Regions from separate parts of the Variovorax sp. LjRoot175 genome, predicted to be linked through region 1. Evidence: predicted binding sites of a transcription regulator. Region 1 holds the regulator's gene; each other region holds the start of a gene.
The links. Region 1 encodes FNR, which switches genes on or off when oxygen is low (the NO sensors DNR and NnrR bind a similar motif). Its sites were predicted from a motif close to TTGATNNNNATCAA; they were not measured.

Region 1 (5,178 bases):
GCATCCTCGTATGGGCCTACTCGCGCCGCAACGCGAAGGCTTTCGAGGGTGCAGCCCAATTGCCGTTCGAACAGGACTGAGAGAGCAACATGAGCGATTTCTTCAGTGACTCCTGGTCGAACTATGTCGCCATTGCCTCGCTGGGCAGCATCCTGCTGTGTGCATTGCTGCTGTGGCTCGTTGCCCGCGCGAAGGTTCCGGGCGGGACCGATGAAACGACCGGACATGTCTGGGACGAAGACCTGCGCGAGGCCAACAATCCGATGCCGCGCTGGTGGGTCGGCCTCTTCGTGCTCACGATCATCTTCGGCCTGGCCTACCTGGTCGCCTACCCTGGGCTGGGCAGTTACCAGGGCGAGCTCGCCTGGAGTACCGAGAACGAGTATGCGAAGGACCTTGCCAAGGCCAAGCGCGAACTCGAACCCGTCTACGCCTCCTACGCGGCCATGCCGGTGGAGCGCGTGGCGGGCGAACCCGCGGCGGCGGCGATCGGCGAGCGTCTGTTCCTCAACAACTGCGCGCAGTGCCACGGCTCGGACGCGCGCGGCAGCAAGGGCTTCCCGAACCTGGCCGACCGCGACTGGCTGCACGGCGGCGCACCGGAGAAGATCAAGGAATCCATCGCGATGGGTCGCACCGGGGTGATGCCGCCGATGGCCGCGGCGGTCGGCACCCCGGAGGATGTCAAGAACGTCGCCAACTATGTGCTGAGCCTGTCGGGCAGCCCGCACGATTCGGTCCGCGCCGGCCTGGGCAAGAGCAAGTTCAGCGCCTGCGCGGCGTGCCACGGCATCGGCGGCGTCGGCAACCCGGCGATGGGCGCGCCCAACCTGGCAGACAAGGTCTGGCTGCACGGCTATGGGCAGGAGGCGATCATCTCGATCATCAACACCGGCAGGACCAATCAGATGCCGGCCCAGCAGGACCGCCTGACCGAGGCCCAGATCCATGTGCTGGCCTCCTATGTCTGGGGCTTGTCGAACAAGCCTGCCGCTGCGCCCTAGGGCTGTCATGAAGGATGCCGCTTCCGCGTCGACCCCGGTGAGGCGCCGGGTGATCCCGATCGCTGCCGCCCAGTCTGGCGCCGGCCTGTTCGCTGCGCACCAGAAGGTCTACCCCCGCACGGTGCGCGGCGTCTTCGCGCGCTGGCGCTGGGCGATGGTGTTCCTGACGCAGCTCGTGTTCTACGGCCTGCCTTGGCTCGAGTGGGGGCAGCGCCAGGCGGTGCTGTTCGACCTGGGCGCGCGGCGCTTCTACATCCTCGGCCTCGTGCTGTACCCGCAGGATCTGATCTACCTGACCGGGCTGCTGGTGATCTCGGCACTGTCGCTCTTCCTCTTCACCGCGGTGGCGGGGCGGTTGTGGTGCGGCTATGCCTGTCCGCAAACGGTCTACACCGAGATCTTCATGTGGGTCGAGCACAAGATCGAAGGCAACCGCATCGCGCGCATGCGCCTGGACGAAGGCGACTTCTCGCTCGAGAAACTGGTCAAGAAGTGGTTCAAGCACATCGTGTGGCTCGGCATCGCGCTGTGGACCGGCTTCACCTTCGTCGGCTACTTCACCCCGATTCGCGAACTGGGCCTGGAGTTCCTGCAGACGCGCATGAGTTCGTGGGAGGTGTTCTGGGTCTTCTTCTATGGCTTTGCGACCTACGGCAATGCGGGTTTCATGCGCGAGCAGGTCTGCATGTACATGTGTCCCTATGCGCGCTTCCAGAGCGCCATGTTCGATCGCGACACGCTGATCGTGAGCTACGACAGCGAGCGCGGCGAACCCCGCGGCGTGCGTTCCAAGAACAACAACGCCCGCGCGCAGGGGCTTGGCGACTGCATCGACTGTTCGTTGTGCGTGCAGGTCTGCCCGACCGGCATCGACATCCGCAAGGGGCTGCAGTACGAGTGCATCGGCTGCGGGCTCTGTGTGGACGCCTGCAACACCGTGATGGACAAGATGGCCACACCGCGAGGTCTGATCCGCTACGCGACCCAGGCCGGCATGGCCGGCCATTGGACGCCGAGGCAGGTGCTGCGCCGCGTGCTGCGCCCACGGGTGCTGATCTACACGGGCTTGCTCGCTGCGCTGACGATGGGCGTGCTGGCGAGCCTGGTCGTGCGCATGCCGCTGAAGGTCGACGTGGTGCGCGACCGGGCTTCGCTCGCGCGCATCGTCGAGGGCGGTCAACTCGAGAACGTCTATCGCCTGCAGATCATGAACGCGACCGAGCAGGTGCAGCGCTACCGCATCGAAGCCAGGGGGCTGGAAGGCTTGAGCGTGTCTCCGCCTGATCCGGTCGAGGTCGGTTCTGCGCAGTCGCGCTGGGTCGCGGTGCGCCTGCAGCTCCCCTACGGCAGCGCCACCGCGGGTTCCCACGTCGTGCACTTCGACGTGCGCTCGGCCGACGGCAGCGCGCAGGTGTCGGAGAAGGCGACCTTCCTGGTGCCTCGTTGAGTTCGCAAAGAGGAGACAAGATGGACGATCATGCGATGACTTCCCCCAAGAGCGAACCCTGGTGGCAGTTCCCGCTGCTGTGGATGGTGATGGCCGGGCCCGCTGTGGTCATCGTCGCCAGCTTCGTGACGCTCTGGCTCGCCCTGCGCACGCCCGATCCGGTGGTGGCGCCGGACTACTATCGCCAGGGCATCGAGATCAACAAGCAACTGGTCGAAAAGAAGCTGATGCCCGCGCTGGCGGGCCGCAATCATGCGGCAACGCCTGATGCCGACCTGCCCGCACCCAGGCGCTGATGGCCATGAAGACGCGCAACTGGATGTCGATTCTCTGGCCCGCCTTTCTGCTGGCGAGCGCGGCCGAACTGCTGGTTTTTGCGCTGGTCGACCCCGGCGACCTCCACTGGCGCGGCGAGGCCGTCGGCCTGTCGCGCCAGGCGGTCTATGCGGCCGGCTTCTTCGTCTTCTGGCTGCTGGCGATAGGGTCGAGCGCGCTGACGCTGCTTCTGACCAGGTCGGCCTCCGAGATCAACAGCCGGGAGGATTGACGATGCGCCGGAGCGCCTCGGCGTCGACGATGCGAAGATTGCGCTTCTCCACCTCGACGATGCCATCCTCCATGAACTTGGAGAGCGTCCGGCTCACCGTTTCGAGGGTGAGCCCGAGGTAGCTGCCGATCTCTTCGCGCGTCATGCGCAGCACGAACTCGGAACGCGAGAAACCGCGCGCATGCAGGCGCTGCACGAGGTTGAGCAGAAAAGCCGCGAGGCGTTCCTCGGCCCGCATGCTTCCCAGCAGCAGCATCACCCCGTGCTCGCGCACGATCTCGCGGCTCATGATCTGATGCACGTGGCGCTGCAGCGCCGCGACCTCGCGCGACAGTTCCTCGATTCGGTGAAAGGGCATCACGCAGACCTCGGCATCCTCGAGCGCGACCGCGTCGCAGGTGTGCTGGTTGTTGACGATGCCATCGAGGCCGATGATTTCGCCGGCCATCTGGAAACCGGTGACCTGGTCGCGCCCATCCTCGGTCGCCACGCGGGTCTTGAAGACACCGGTGCGGATCGCATAGAGCGAGGTGAAGGGCTCGCCGTTGCGAAAGAGCGTCTCGCGGCGTCGGACCTTGCGCCGCGTGGCCACGATCTCGTCGATGCGTTTCAACTCGCTCGGCTCCAGCCCCGCGGGCATGCACAGCTCGCGCAGGGTGCAACTGGAGCAGGCGACCTTGATGTGTTCGGCTTTCATGGAGGGCGTCGAGGGTTGCAGTGATTCTGTGACGCGGTGCGCCGCCCAGGCTTGATGCACATCAAGGATGACGGGTCGACCTGCCCGCATAGTGGGTCATTGCTTGCCAGACCCACCGCCGCAATGAACACATCTCTCGCCCTCGCCCCTGCCGATTCATCTCGCGTCCCGGCCGAGCACAACCGCACGCGCTTCTCGCGCATCGTCTGATCATGCAGACTGCGCTCGCCAGCACTGCGCTCCTGATGGGATTGGTCGGCGGGCCCCATTGCGTCGCGATGTGCGGTGCTGCCTGTGCCGGCGTGATCCGCATCGTGCGCGTGCCGGTGGATGGTGGTGTGGCGCCGCTTTCGGCGAGCCCTCCGGCTGTTTCCGCATCCGTCGCCTTCCATGCGGCCCGTATCGCGGGCTATACGGCTGCCGGGGCGGCCGCCGCAGCGGCGATGCAGAGCCTCGGGTTCGCAAGCGAACAGGTCGCGGCGTTGCGTCCTCTGTGGGTGCTGCTTCATGTGTTTGTGCTCGCCTGGGGCCTGGTGCTCGCCGCACTCGGGCGACAGCCACTCTGGGCGCACCGTATCGGGCGCGCGCTCGCGACGCGCCTGCGGCCGCTCACCGGTTCGATGGCCGGCGTGCTCGCGACGGGTGCGCTCTGGGTCTCCATGCCTTGCGGTCTGTTGTATTCCGCGCTGATGCTTGCCGGGCTGGCCAACGGACCGGCGCAAGGCGCACTGACGATGGCCCTCTTTGCCGTGGGCAGCGGCGTGTCGCTGGTTCTGGCCCCTTGGCTGTGGCAGCGCTTGCGTTCAGGTGCCAGCATTGCGCGCAAGGAATGGGGAACCCGGCTTGCCGGCGGCCTGCTTGCGGCAGTGGCAATTCAGGCGCTGTGGATCGACCTGAGTCATCAGATCGACATATGGTGCCGCTGAAGGGAGACACCATGAGACGCAACATGATCGCGCTGATCGGACTTTCGGCCGTCTGCGCCGCGCTCATGAGCCCTTGCGCTGCCCAGCAGCGCCCCGCGCAGCCAGACCTTCAGATGCAGGGCATGGCCGCCCATGACGTTGCATATCAGGCGGCTCTCGACGCAGCCTCGGCCACGCGAAACGCGTCCAAGGACGCCGCTGCGGCGTTGCTCAAGGCAAGAAGGTATGCAGCTCGGCCCTCTGATCGCTGCGTGAAGGCGGCCGGCGAAGCGGCACGAAAGACCGGGCTGTCCGCCCATCGCGCTTGGCAAAGGGCGCTTGTTGCAGCCGATCGCGCGACAAGCCAAAGCAAGACAGCGGCCGAGCATGCGGCGCAGGCGAGCGAACAAGCCTCTGTCGCCTGGAATCGGGCGCTCGAGCAGATCGAGGCGGCGTCCGACCAGTTCGCTGGGGCGAGCACGGCGCAAGCCAAGAGCGCCGCGAGCGCTGTCTACGAAGATCTCCGGACAGCGCGCGATGCCTTGCGCATGGCAGCAAAGGCGAGCCACGAGGCCGCT
Region 2 (5,178 bases), 130 kb from region 1:
GCGCCTTCCACCGCGGGCCGCGTTTTCGCGAACTTCCGCCGAAACTCCGCAACGACCGCCACGAGAACTGGGCATGCTATGCCGTCAGCCGCCAGCGCGGCTTCAGCCGCGGTCAATCGGCTGTCGAGCTGGAAGCAGACCTGTTTCGAAATCGTTGTCGTCATGATGCTCTCCCAGTCAGGCCGGCCGCCCCCTGAAAAACACCCCTACGGCCTTCCTGCGCGGTTCTCCCGCCGCCACGTGCTCTCGGCCGGGCGCTGTGCCGGGAACGGTGCGTGCCTTTTGGCTGTAGGCTTATAAATTGAAGTCAGGCAGCTCGACCCCGCAAGGAGCAGGCCGCCGCGCTGCTGGTCTGCATCACCCCACCGCCGGCCGAGGCCAGGCCCGCAACCACCCGGTGCAAATCGCCCCTGCGGTGGCGAGTCGATGGCGCAGCGGTTGCAGAGCATGGACGAACTGTTCAAAGGCCAGCCCTGGTACCTGTGGTTCAAGCTGAGCTTTCGCGACTTGGTGGAGGTGATGGCCGCCGACCCGCACGAGCGGCGGACGTCGCGTGCTCTTCATGTCGGGCGACGATGCGCCGGCTGCGGGTCTTCCCATATTCGCAGTGCGTAGCTCATTCGGCTCCGAAGGGTAAATCTTCGACAACAGGGCGTCGTCGAGGGACGGAGGTTGGAGCCCGAGACGAGGGTCCGCTTAGGGCCCCAAAGGCGAAGGTCGGCAGGGTCAAGCGCTGCCAGAATCGTGCAGGATACGTATCCGAGACGGCAACATGGGCGCAGCACTTTACGAGCCGATCAATGTGTACAAGCCTGTGGCGGCAAACATCGGAGTTGTCGACGGGCCCTTTGAATACCTGACCGTGGCTGGCGTCAGGCTGCCGCTACCGTTCACCACCCGCATGACGGTGGTGCGCCTCTCGAACGGCGATCTTTTCCTTCACTCGCCGACGAAGTTCGATCGCAAGCTTGCAGACGAGCTTGAGCACCTCGGGACTGTCCGGCATCTGATCTCCCCCAACCAGTTCCACTATGCCCACATTGGGGAGTGGTTGAACGCCTTTCCGGATGCCGTCGCATGGGCGTCGCCGGGCGTACGCAGAAGGAGCAGAGCGCGGCGCGTGGAGATCCGTTTCGGGAGAGACCTCGATCTGGACCCGCCGGGCGAATGGCGGAACGAACTGGACCAAACGCTGTTTCCGGGTGGCTACTTCAAGGAATTCATCTTCTTCCACCGGGAATCAGAATCTCTCATCGTGACGGACGCCATCATCAACATCGAGTTGGACAAGATGGACGAGCCTTGGCGAACGTTCACGAGGATGAGCGGGATGTACTACCCACGCGGGCAGGTGTTCTTCGGGATGCGCCTGCCGCTGTCGTTGCAGCGGAAAAAGGCAGCTGCGGCCATCGCGAAACTTCACGCATGGCGGCCTCGCCGCATCTTGCTCAGTCATGGGCGCTGCTTCAACGCGGATGCAGACGCGGTTATCCGCCGGATTTTCGGAAAGCTTGGGAGGTGAGAATCCGAGGGCTGCTCCTGGGCCGACGGCTGTCACACGCCGTCAGGCCAGATACGGACAAGGTCGCCCGCTGGCAGCTGCGCGGAGTTTTGGGGCGAGCGGAATTTGACGCGGATCAAATCCCGGGCGAATGGACATCCGGATACTGGCGGCCAGTCAACCTCATCCCGAGCCACCAGCATGAACCACATGAAGCCGGAAGATCTGCAGTCCTTCATCGAGCGTCTGGACATCCTGAAGCGGTGGGCGCTCAGCGAACGCGCCAAGCTGCACGACGGCCGCGCCGAGCATGCGCCCGACGCGCAGGCTTCCGAGCCCTGCCCTTCGTCGGCTGGGGAAGTCGGCAATGTCACGGCCTTCGCTGCCGTCAAGGTTCGTCGGCCGACGCTGCAGGATATCGAACAGGCACTCCAACGCATCTCCCTGGGCCTCTACGCGCTTTGCCTCGATTGCGAGCGTGTCATCGCACGCGAACGTATGCTGATCGAACCGGCGGCCATCCGGTGCCACGCCTGTCAGTTCAGGCTGGCCCGCTGAACGCTGGAGCATTGCAGCCAAACTCGCCCTCGCCCACGGCGCTCGACCTGAAGCGCCGCGTGTTGAACTTACGGGCGCCAAGGCCCGTTTCGCCAACCCTTGACCTCCGTCAAGGTGAGCGCTGCTGTGCCGCCCACAATCCGGCTCCTCATCCACGGAGGAAACTGAATGCAGCAGGATCGTGACGTCCTCATCGTCGGTGCCGGTCCGACCGGGCTGGCTTTGGCCATTGCCCTGGCCGACGCCGGCTTCACCGCTACCGTGCTGGACGCACAGCCGCGCGAGGCCCTGGCCGCCCCGGCCGAGGACGGACGCCACATCGCGCTGACCCACCAGCGTGGCCACGTTGCGCGCACTGGGACTTTGGCAGCGCCTCTTGCCCGAAGAAATCGGGCGCATCCGGGAAGCGCGCGTCATGGATGGCGATCGGCAGCACTCGGCGCTGTCCTTCAACGCGCACGGCCACGGCGCCGACGCTCTGGGCTGGATCGTGCCGAACCATGCACTGCGCCGCGTCAGTTTTGCAGCTGCGGCACAGCGCCCGGGACTGCGTCTGATGGATGGCGCGCAGGCGCTGCGCATCGGCACCTTGCCCACGCACGCGGAACTTGAGTTCGGCACCTCACCGGGCGCGCCGCACCATCTGCGCGGCCGCCTGCTCGTCGCGGCGGACAGCCGATTCTCCTGGTCCCGCCGGCAGCTCGGCATCGCGGCCGACATGCATGACTTCGGCCGCACCATGATCGTGTGCCGGATGCGGCACGACCTGCCACATGACGACGTCGCGTACGAGTGCTTCGGCTACGAACGCACGCTCGCGGTGTTGCCCGCTGCGGGCCATGTCTCGTCGGTCGTGGTGACCACCGAGGCCGCCGCCGCGGCGCAGCTGTTGGCATTGCCCGAACGTGCGTTCGCGACCCTGGTGGAGCGCCAGTTCCACGGCCGGCTGGGCCGCATGCAGCTGCTCGGGCAGCGCTTCGCCTACCCGCTCGTTGCCGCATATGCCCACCGCTTTGCGGCCCTGCGCAGCGCGCTGGTCGGCGACGCGGCCGTCGGCATGCATCCGGTCACGGCCCACGGCTACAACCTCGGATTGCAAAGCATCGCCTCTCTCACACACGCACTCTGCGCAGCCCGCGCCGCCAACCAGGACATCGGCGCCGCCACGGTACTGGCGGGCTACGAACGCAGGCACCGTCGCGACTCGGCCCTGATCTACCACGGCACCAACGCCGTGGCGAAGCTCTATGCCAGCACCGGCGCACCGCAGCGCTTCGCGCGGCAGCTGATCCTTCGCGGTGCCCAGCATCTGCCACCGCTGAAGGCGGCGATCACCGCGCGCCTCACAGGCCAGGGCGGCCTGCAGCTGCCCGGAGACGCTCTCTAGCGCTCAATGCGTCGCACCGTGCTCCACGGCGGCACGCAGCGCGGACCACACGGGAAGCGAGGCCTGCGCCGGCACGTCGGCGGGCGCAGGTTCGAATTGTGCGCTGCGCAAGTGGAGGGCCAGCGCGGCGTCCATTGTCTGCACATGCTTGACATACCAGTCTCTCAACTGATGCGCCATCTCCCGCACCTGCAGCAGCCTTCCTTCCTCGGCCTGCAACGCACCTTCGCGCATGACCCCCAGCACCACGCGGTGCTGGATCGCGTGCTCCTTGCGCGATGCGTAACCGGTCGTTCGCATCCAGATGTCTTCGCGCGCAAAATTCTCGGCGGCGCACTCCACCAGGTCGCGCCAGGCCGACGGCAGCAGCGCGTTGTCAGCCTTGTCAACCAGCGCCAAGAGCCCGAAGAATTCCTTGCAAGCCTGGTCCATGAAGGGCAAGTCGAGCGAGAGTGCGTCGGATCGATCCAGGGCAGCCATGTGATCTCCTTTGATACTGAAGACACAAGGCTACCGGCGCCTGGCGAGTGGCCCCTTGATGTGGCTCAACGACTGATCAATCGATTCGCCCACATTACCTGCAGCACCTGCAGCACCTCTCAGCGACCTTCGTGCTCGTGGGCTGGCGGCTTGGTAGGGCCGGTTGCCCGAGCCGGGCCGCGAGTCCTGCGCCAGGTGATGGCGTATGCTGGTCTCGGACGCCTCACCGACGGCGTGAGCCTTGTCCGCATGAGCCTGGCCGAACGGCGCTTCGTGTGGCGCGGGTGAGCTCCGTGGCGGCAGACCTTGTTCGCCCGGTCGATGATTCCACACCAAAACCAGATTCACCATCACGGCCGACACGATGGAATAGACGACACGGCTCGGTTCAACGAGTGCGAATGCCGCCGCAACGATCGCGGCATCACACACCATTTGCACCGTGCCCGCGCGCCATCCACGCCGCCGCTGCAGAAACAGTGCCAGCACGCCAAATCCACCCAGGCTGGCACCATGACGGAACAGCACCAGCAAACCGACACCGATCAGCAAACCACCGACGATCGCTGCGAACAGTGGGTGCGCCGAGTGCACGCTGAGAGCCCTGCCCATTCCTTCGACGCCGAGCGACAAACCGGCGACGACGATGATGGTTTTCCAGGTGAAGCGCGGACCGAATACGCGCCAGGCGAATGCGATGAACGGCAGGTTCACGATGAGCAAGGTCCAGCCGAGAGGCCAGCTTGTCGCATAGCTCATCAGGAAGGCCAGACCAGGGATGCCGCCGGTCAACAATTGGGCGCTGCGAAGCATGGCTAGCCCCAGGGCGACCAACAGTATCGCGGTCCCGAAACCTTGTGCGTCGTTCAGCAGCGGGTATGGCCTTGCGATATTCACGCGCGAGCTTTGATCCATGGATCAGTGTCCCCCGTGCAGCGAATACGGACCTTGCGCCAGGACAAGGTTGCAAGCTATTCGTCGCGGCATCTTCCGTCGAAGGGATGCCGGCCAAAGTTTGCCGTGCGGCCACGCTCCTGATGGAGTTGCACTTGACCGAGTTCGCCGAACAGGGGAGCTTGACAAGGCACTTGGGAAAGCTGCATCACCACGCGTACATTGCAGGACATGACTTCGCTCAGCTCCATCACATTCAGTGCACAGGTTTTCAAGCGCTCCGAGGTCGTCGACAAGTTCCTGAGCCGTGTCCACGACGAGCGACGCAGGGCCGGTTGGCTCGAACTGCCCAGATCCA
Region 3 (5,178 bases), on a different contig from region 1:
CATTGGTTTTCATCACACACACACGATGGGGGCTCCATGGAGCACGACGAGAAATCCGGCGACGCCGCGGCGCGCACGGGCGTTGCCACCAACCTGGTCGAAGCGGTGGTTGCGGCGGTCCTGATGATCATCGGCCTGGGCGTGATCTTCGAAAGCCGCAGGCTGGGCGCCGGTTGGACCACCGACGGCCCCGGGGCGGGCTACTTTCCCTTCTACATCGGCCTGATCATCACCATCTCGGGCGCCGGCATCCTGTATCAAGCCCTGCTCGGCAAGAACAGGAAGACCGAGGTCTTCGTCGATTCGGAGCAGCTGAAGCGCGTGATGTCGGTGCTGGTTCCAGCGACGGTGTATGTGCTGGCCGTTTCCTTCCTGGGGCTGTACATCGCATCGGCGCTCTACATCGCGCTGTTCATGATCGTTCTGGGCAAGTACTCGTGGGTCAAGAGCGTCCTCATCGCGCTGGCCGTCAACACGCTCTTCTTCTTCATGTTCGAAGTGTGGTTCAAGGTGCCCCTTTTCAAAGGCGCGCTGGATCCTCTTCGCTTTCTCGGCTACTGAATCTCTGGGAGCGAACGCGAAATGGAAGAAATCAGTGCCCTGATGCAGGGCTTTGCAGTGATCCTGACGCCGATGAACATCGGCCTGATGTTCGTCGGCATCATCCTCGGCGTGCTGATCGGCGTGCTGCCGGGGCTGGGCGGGGCGAACGGGGTGGCCATCCTGCTGCCCCTCACCTTCACGATGTCGCCGACCTCGGCCATCATCATGCTGTCGTGCATCTACTGGGGTGCCTTGTTCGGCGGCGCCATCACCTCGGTGCTGTTCAACATCCCGGGCGAGCCGTGGTCGGTGGCCACCACCTTCGACGGCTATCCGATGGCCCAGCAGGGCAAGGCCGGCGCGGCGCTGACCACCGCCTTCACCTCGTCCTTCGTGGGTGCCTTCCTGGCGGTGGTGATGATCACCTTCCTGGCACCGCTGGTGGCCAAGTTCGCGCTCAAGTTCGGCTCGCCCGAATTCTTCGCGGTGTACCTGCTGACCTTCTGCAGCTTCGTCGGCATGGGCAAGGGCTCGCCCTTCAAGATCCTGGCGTCGATGGCGCTCGGCTTCGCGCTGGCCAGCGTCGGCATGGACACCGTGACCGGCCAGCTGCGCCTTACCTTCGGGCAGCCCGAGCTGATGCGCGGCTTCGACTTCCTGATCGCGGTCATCGGCCTGTTCGGCATCGGCGAGATCCTGCTGTCGATGGAGGAGGGCCTCAAGTTCTCCGGCAAGAGCGCGAAGATCGATCCCAAGGTGGTGCTGCAGACCTGGAAGCAACTGCCGCAGTACTGGGTGACCTCGCTGCGCAGCTCGCTGATCGGCATCTGGATGGGCATCACACCCGGCGGCGCCACGCCGGCCTCGTTCATGAGCTACGGCCTGGCCAAGAAGATGTCGAAGAACGGCACCAAGTTCGGCACCGGCGAAATGGAAGGCGTCGTGGCGCCCGAGACCGCCGCGCACGCCGCCGGCACCAGTGCGCTGCTGCCGATGCTGGCGCTCGGCATTCCTGGCTCGCCGACCGCTGCGGTGCTGTTGGGCGGCCTGCTGATCTGGGGCCTGCAGCCGGGTCCGCTCTTGTTCGTCGAACAGAAGGACTTCGTCTGGGGCCTGATCGCCAGCATGTACCTCGGCAACATCGTCGGCCTCATCGTGGTGCTGAGCACGGTGCCGCTGTTCGCCTCGATCCTGCGCATTCCGTTCTCGATCATCGCGCCGGTGATCATCGTGATCTGCGCGATCGGCGCCTACACCGTGCACAACGCGATGCTCGACATCTGGTTCATGCTCGGCTTCGGCGTGGTGGGCTACATCTTCAAGAAGCTCGACTTCCCGCTGGCGCCGCTGGTGCTCGCGCTGGTGCTCGGCGACAAGGCCGAAGACTCGTTCCGCCAGGCCATGCTGGTCTCGCAGGGCGACGTCATGATCATGTGGTCGAACCCGCTGGTCGGCGGCATCACCACGCTGGCGCTGACCATGCTGTTCTGGCCGCTCATCTCGAAAGTGATGGCGTTGATCAAGCCAAAAAAGCGTGACGAGTTCGCCGTCGAGCGGCCGGTGGACTGAAGCGCAGAGGAGGCCACATGCCCATCATCGCAATGACCCAGGAAATGGGTTCCCTCGCCAAGGATGTGTCGCTGCGGCTCGCCGAGTCGCTCGGCCTGGCCGTCATGCGCCACGAGGCCATCGAGCGCGTGGCCGACCGGGCGCAGGTGTCCACCAGCCTGATCGGCCGCCTGCGCGACGGCAAGGCGGGACTGGTGGAGCGGCTCACCACCGACAAGCGCAGCGTCGCCCTCTACACCGCGGAAGAACTGTTCGCGCTGGCCGACCACGGCAATGTCGTGCTGCGCGGCTGGGGCGCCACCTGCCTGCTGCGCCCGGTGCCGCACGTGGTGTGCGTGCGCATCACGCGCTCGTTCAAGAAGCGCGTCGAATGGCTGATGGGCCACCTGGGCACCGACGATGTCGAATTCGCGGAGGCCGAGCTGCGCCGCAGCGACCAGGCGCATGCCTCGCGCATGAACGACCAGTTCGGCGTCACCTGGGGCGACCCGGTGCTCTACGACCTGGTGCTCAACACGGACCGCGTGTCGGTCGAGAGCTGCGTGGAGCAGATCCGCCTGTTGGCGAGCCGACCGGAGTTCGCCGAGACGCCCGAATCGCGCGCCATGCTCGCCAACATGGCGCTGGAAGCCCGTGTGCGGGCTGCGTTGAAAGAGCATGCGGCGACGCGCGACATCAACATCACGATCAATGCCAGGCAAGGGCAGGTCGCGCTGCGCGGGATCGTGCTCGACAACGAGGAACGGGAGCAGACCGAAAGCGTCGCTGCCGCGGTTGCCGGCGTGCACAGCGTGGACAACCAGCTGAGGCTGATGACCAGCTCGAGGCTGTTCGCCTCCTCCAAGCAGACCTGAGCTAGATCTTTCCTCGTTTTTTGAGGCGGCTCAGGGTTTCCGCGGAGAGATTGAGATAGGAGGCCAGTTCCTTGCTCGGAATGCGATCCACCAGTTCCGGATGCTTGCGCATGAAGCGGTGCACGCGGCCGGGTGCGTCGAGCAGGTGCAGCGTGATGGTGTGCGCCATGATCTCGCTCATCCCGCGCATGACGCTGAACTCGAACAGCTCCTTGGCTTCCGCATGCCGGTTCAGGAACGCGATCCATTCCTTCAGCGGCAGGCTGGCCACGCGCGCCTTGGTCACGCACACGATGCCGTACGGCGTGGGCGTGCCCAGCCGCAGCGCGGCATAGCTGGTCTCCATGTCGTTCTCGTCGGCGAAGCGCAGGATCATTTCCTTGCCCTCCGGATTGCTCACCACCCGCTTGAGGATGCCGTCGAGGATGAAGTACTGCTCCATCTCGCGCACGCCCTGGTGCAGCAGGAAGTCGCCTTTGTTGCCGTCCACCACGGAGAGATGGGTTTCCAGTTCGGCGCGGTCGCTCTCGCTCAGATCCTTGAGAAGGATGTTTTGCCGGAGCTGGGCTCGGATGATGTTTTTTTCCGGGTGGTTTTCCAACAACGTCATGGTTCCCGTCTTGCTCGATTTCGCAACAACCGCCGGTTCATCGGTACGGCGAACGTTTTCCGGAAAGTTGACCGCGGTCAACAGCTGAAAGCCTGGGCCCGAATCATAGTCTTGGCTCGGCCCCCGGCCATTCACCCAAAGCAAAAGGAGAGACATGTCTTCAGTTAGCACAGACAAACAGGCAGCCCTGACGGCCGACGACACGCTCCAGCGCGCCCTCAAGAACATGACCGACGACGCGCCGGCCCGCGAAACGACCGATGGCTTCCACCTGGTCATCGACGCGCTGAAGCTGAACGACATCGACACCATCTTCGGCCTGCCCGGCATCCCGATCACCGACCTCACGCGCATGGCGCAGGCCGAAGGCATGCGCGTGATCTCGTTTCGTCACGAGCAGCACGCCGGCAACGCGGCCGCGGCCGCCGGCTTCCTGACGCAGAAGCCCGGCATCTGCCTGACGGTGTCGGCGCCCGGCTTCCTCAACGGCCTGACCGCGCTGGCCAACGCCACCACCAACTGCTTCCCGATGATCCTGATCAGCGGCTCGAGCGAGCGCGAGATCGTCGACCTGCAGCAGGGCGACTACGAGGAGATGGACCAGCTCGCGATCGCCAAGCCGCTGTGCAAGGCGGCCTTCCGCGTGCTCCATGCCGAGGACATCGGCGTTGGCATCGCGCGGGCGATCCGCTCGGCCCTGTCGGGCCGCCCGGGCGGCGTGTACCTCGACCTGCCGGCCAAGCTGTTCGCGCAGACCATGGACGCCGTGGCCGGCAAGAAATCGCTGATCAAGGTGGTCGATCCGGCGCCGCGCCAGATTCCGGCACCCGACTCCGTGAAGCGCGCGCTCGACCTGCTCAAGAGTGCCAAGAAACCGCTGATCCTGCTGGGCAAGGGCGCGGCCTACGCGCAGGCCGACGCCGACATACGGGCGCTGATCGAGAAGACCGGCATCCCCTACCTGCCGATGTCGATGGCCAAGGGCCTCCTGCCCGACACCCACGTGCAGTCGGCCGCGGCCGCGCGTTCCTATGTGCTGCAGGAGGCCGACGTCGTGATGCTGGTCGGCGCGCGCCTCAACTGGCTGCTGTCGCACGGCAAGGGCAGGACCTGGGCCCAGGAGAAGGGCGCCAAGCAGTTCATCCAGATCGACATCGCGCCGACCGAGATCGACAGCAACGTCGCGATCGCCGCGCCGGTGATCGGCGACATCGGCTCCTGCGTGGCGGCGCTCCTGGCCGGCGTCGACGCCAAGTGGGCCAAGCCGCCGGCCGACTGGACCGGCGCCATCGCCGAGCGCAAGGACAAGAACCTGTCGAAGATGGCCGCCACGCTGGCTGCCCGGCCCTCGCCGATGAACTTCCACAGCGCGCTCAGCGTGATCCGCGATCAGGTGAAGGCGCGGCCCGATGCCATCGTCGTCAACGAAGGCGCCAACACGCTGGACTTCGCGCGCAGCATCGTCGACATGTACGAGCCGCGCAAGCGCCTCGACGTGGGCACCTGGGGGATCATGGGCATCGGCATGGGCTTCGCGGTCGCCGCGGCCGTGGTCACCGGCAAGCCGGTGATCGCGATCGAAGGCGACAGCGCCTTCGGCTT

Region 2: a site for FNR is predicted at 1,628-1,641, ahead of ACSQ89_RS32515 (TraR/DksA family transcriptional regulator). Genes of this name have one in related genera too.
Region 3: a site for FNR is predicted at 3,644-3,657, ahead of oxc (oxalyl-CoA decarboxylase). Genes of this name have one in related genera too.

The regions. Positions count from the first base shown of each region.
Region 1 is NZ_CAXURY020000002.1:394,089-399,266, forward strand. Features, by position in the region: gene ACSQ89_RS31835 (cbb3-type cytochrome oxidase subunit 3) at 1-80, shown strand, start outside; gene ccoP (cytochrome-c oxidase, cbb3-type subunit III) at 90-1,004, shown strand; gene ccoG (cytochrome c oxidase accessory protein CcoG) at 1,012-2,451, shown strand; gene ACSQ89_RS31850 (FixH family protein) at 2,472-2,747, shown strand; gene ACSQ89_RS31855 (hypothetical protein) at 2,753-2,998, shown strand; gene fnr (fumarate/nitrate reduction transcriptional regulator Fnr) at 2,979-3,695, opposite strand; gene ACSQ89_RS31865 (sulfite exporter TauE/SafE family protein) at 3,908-4,621, shown strand; gene ACSQ89_RS31870 (hypothetical protein) at 4,744-5,178, shown strand, end outside.
Region 2 is NZ_CAXURY020000002.1:522,962-528,139, reverse strand. Features, by position in the region: gene ACSQ89_RS32530 (hypothetical protein) at 1-164, opposite strand, end outside; gene ACSQ89_RS32525 (hypothetical protein) at 448-615, shown strand; gene ACSQ89_RS32520 (hypothetical protein) at 773-1,522, shown strand; gene ACSQ89_RS32515 (TraR/DksA family transcriptional regulator) at 1,703-2,059, shown strand; partial or broken gene ACSQ89_RS32510 (hypothetical protein) at 2,228-2,299, shown strand; gene ubiM (5-demethoxyubiquinol-8 5-hydroxylase UbiM) at 2,397-3,446, shown strand; gene ACSQ89_RS32500 (bacteriohemerythrin) at 3,450-3,926, opposite strand; gene ACSQ89_RS32495 (YitT family protein) at 3,957-4,841, opposite strand.
Region 3 is NZ_CAXURY020000001.1:5,713,227-5,718,404, reverse strand. Features, by position in the region: gene ACSQ89_RS28340 (tripartite tricarboxylate transporter TctB family protein) at 37-561, shown strand; gene ACSQ89_RS28335 (tripartite tricarboxylate transporter permease) at 583-2,112, shown strand; gene ACSQ89_RS28330 (cytidylate kinase family protein) at 2,130-2,966, shown strand; gene ACSQ89_RS28325 (Crp/Fnr family transcriptional regulator) at 2,968-3,576, opposite strand; gene oxc (oxalyl-CoA decarboxylase) at 3,731-5,178, shown strand, end outside.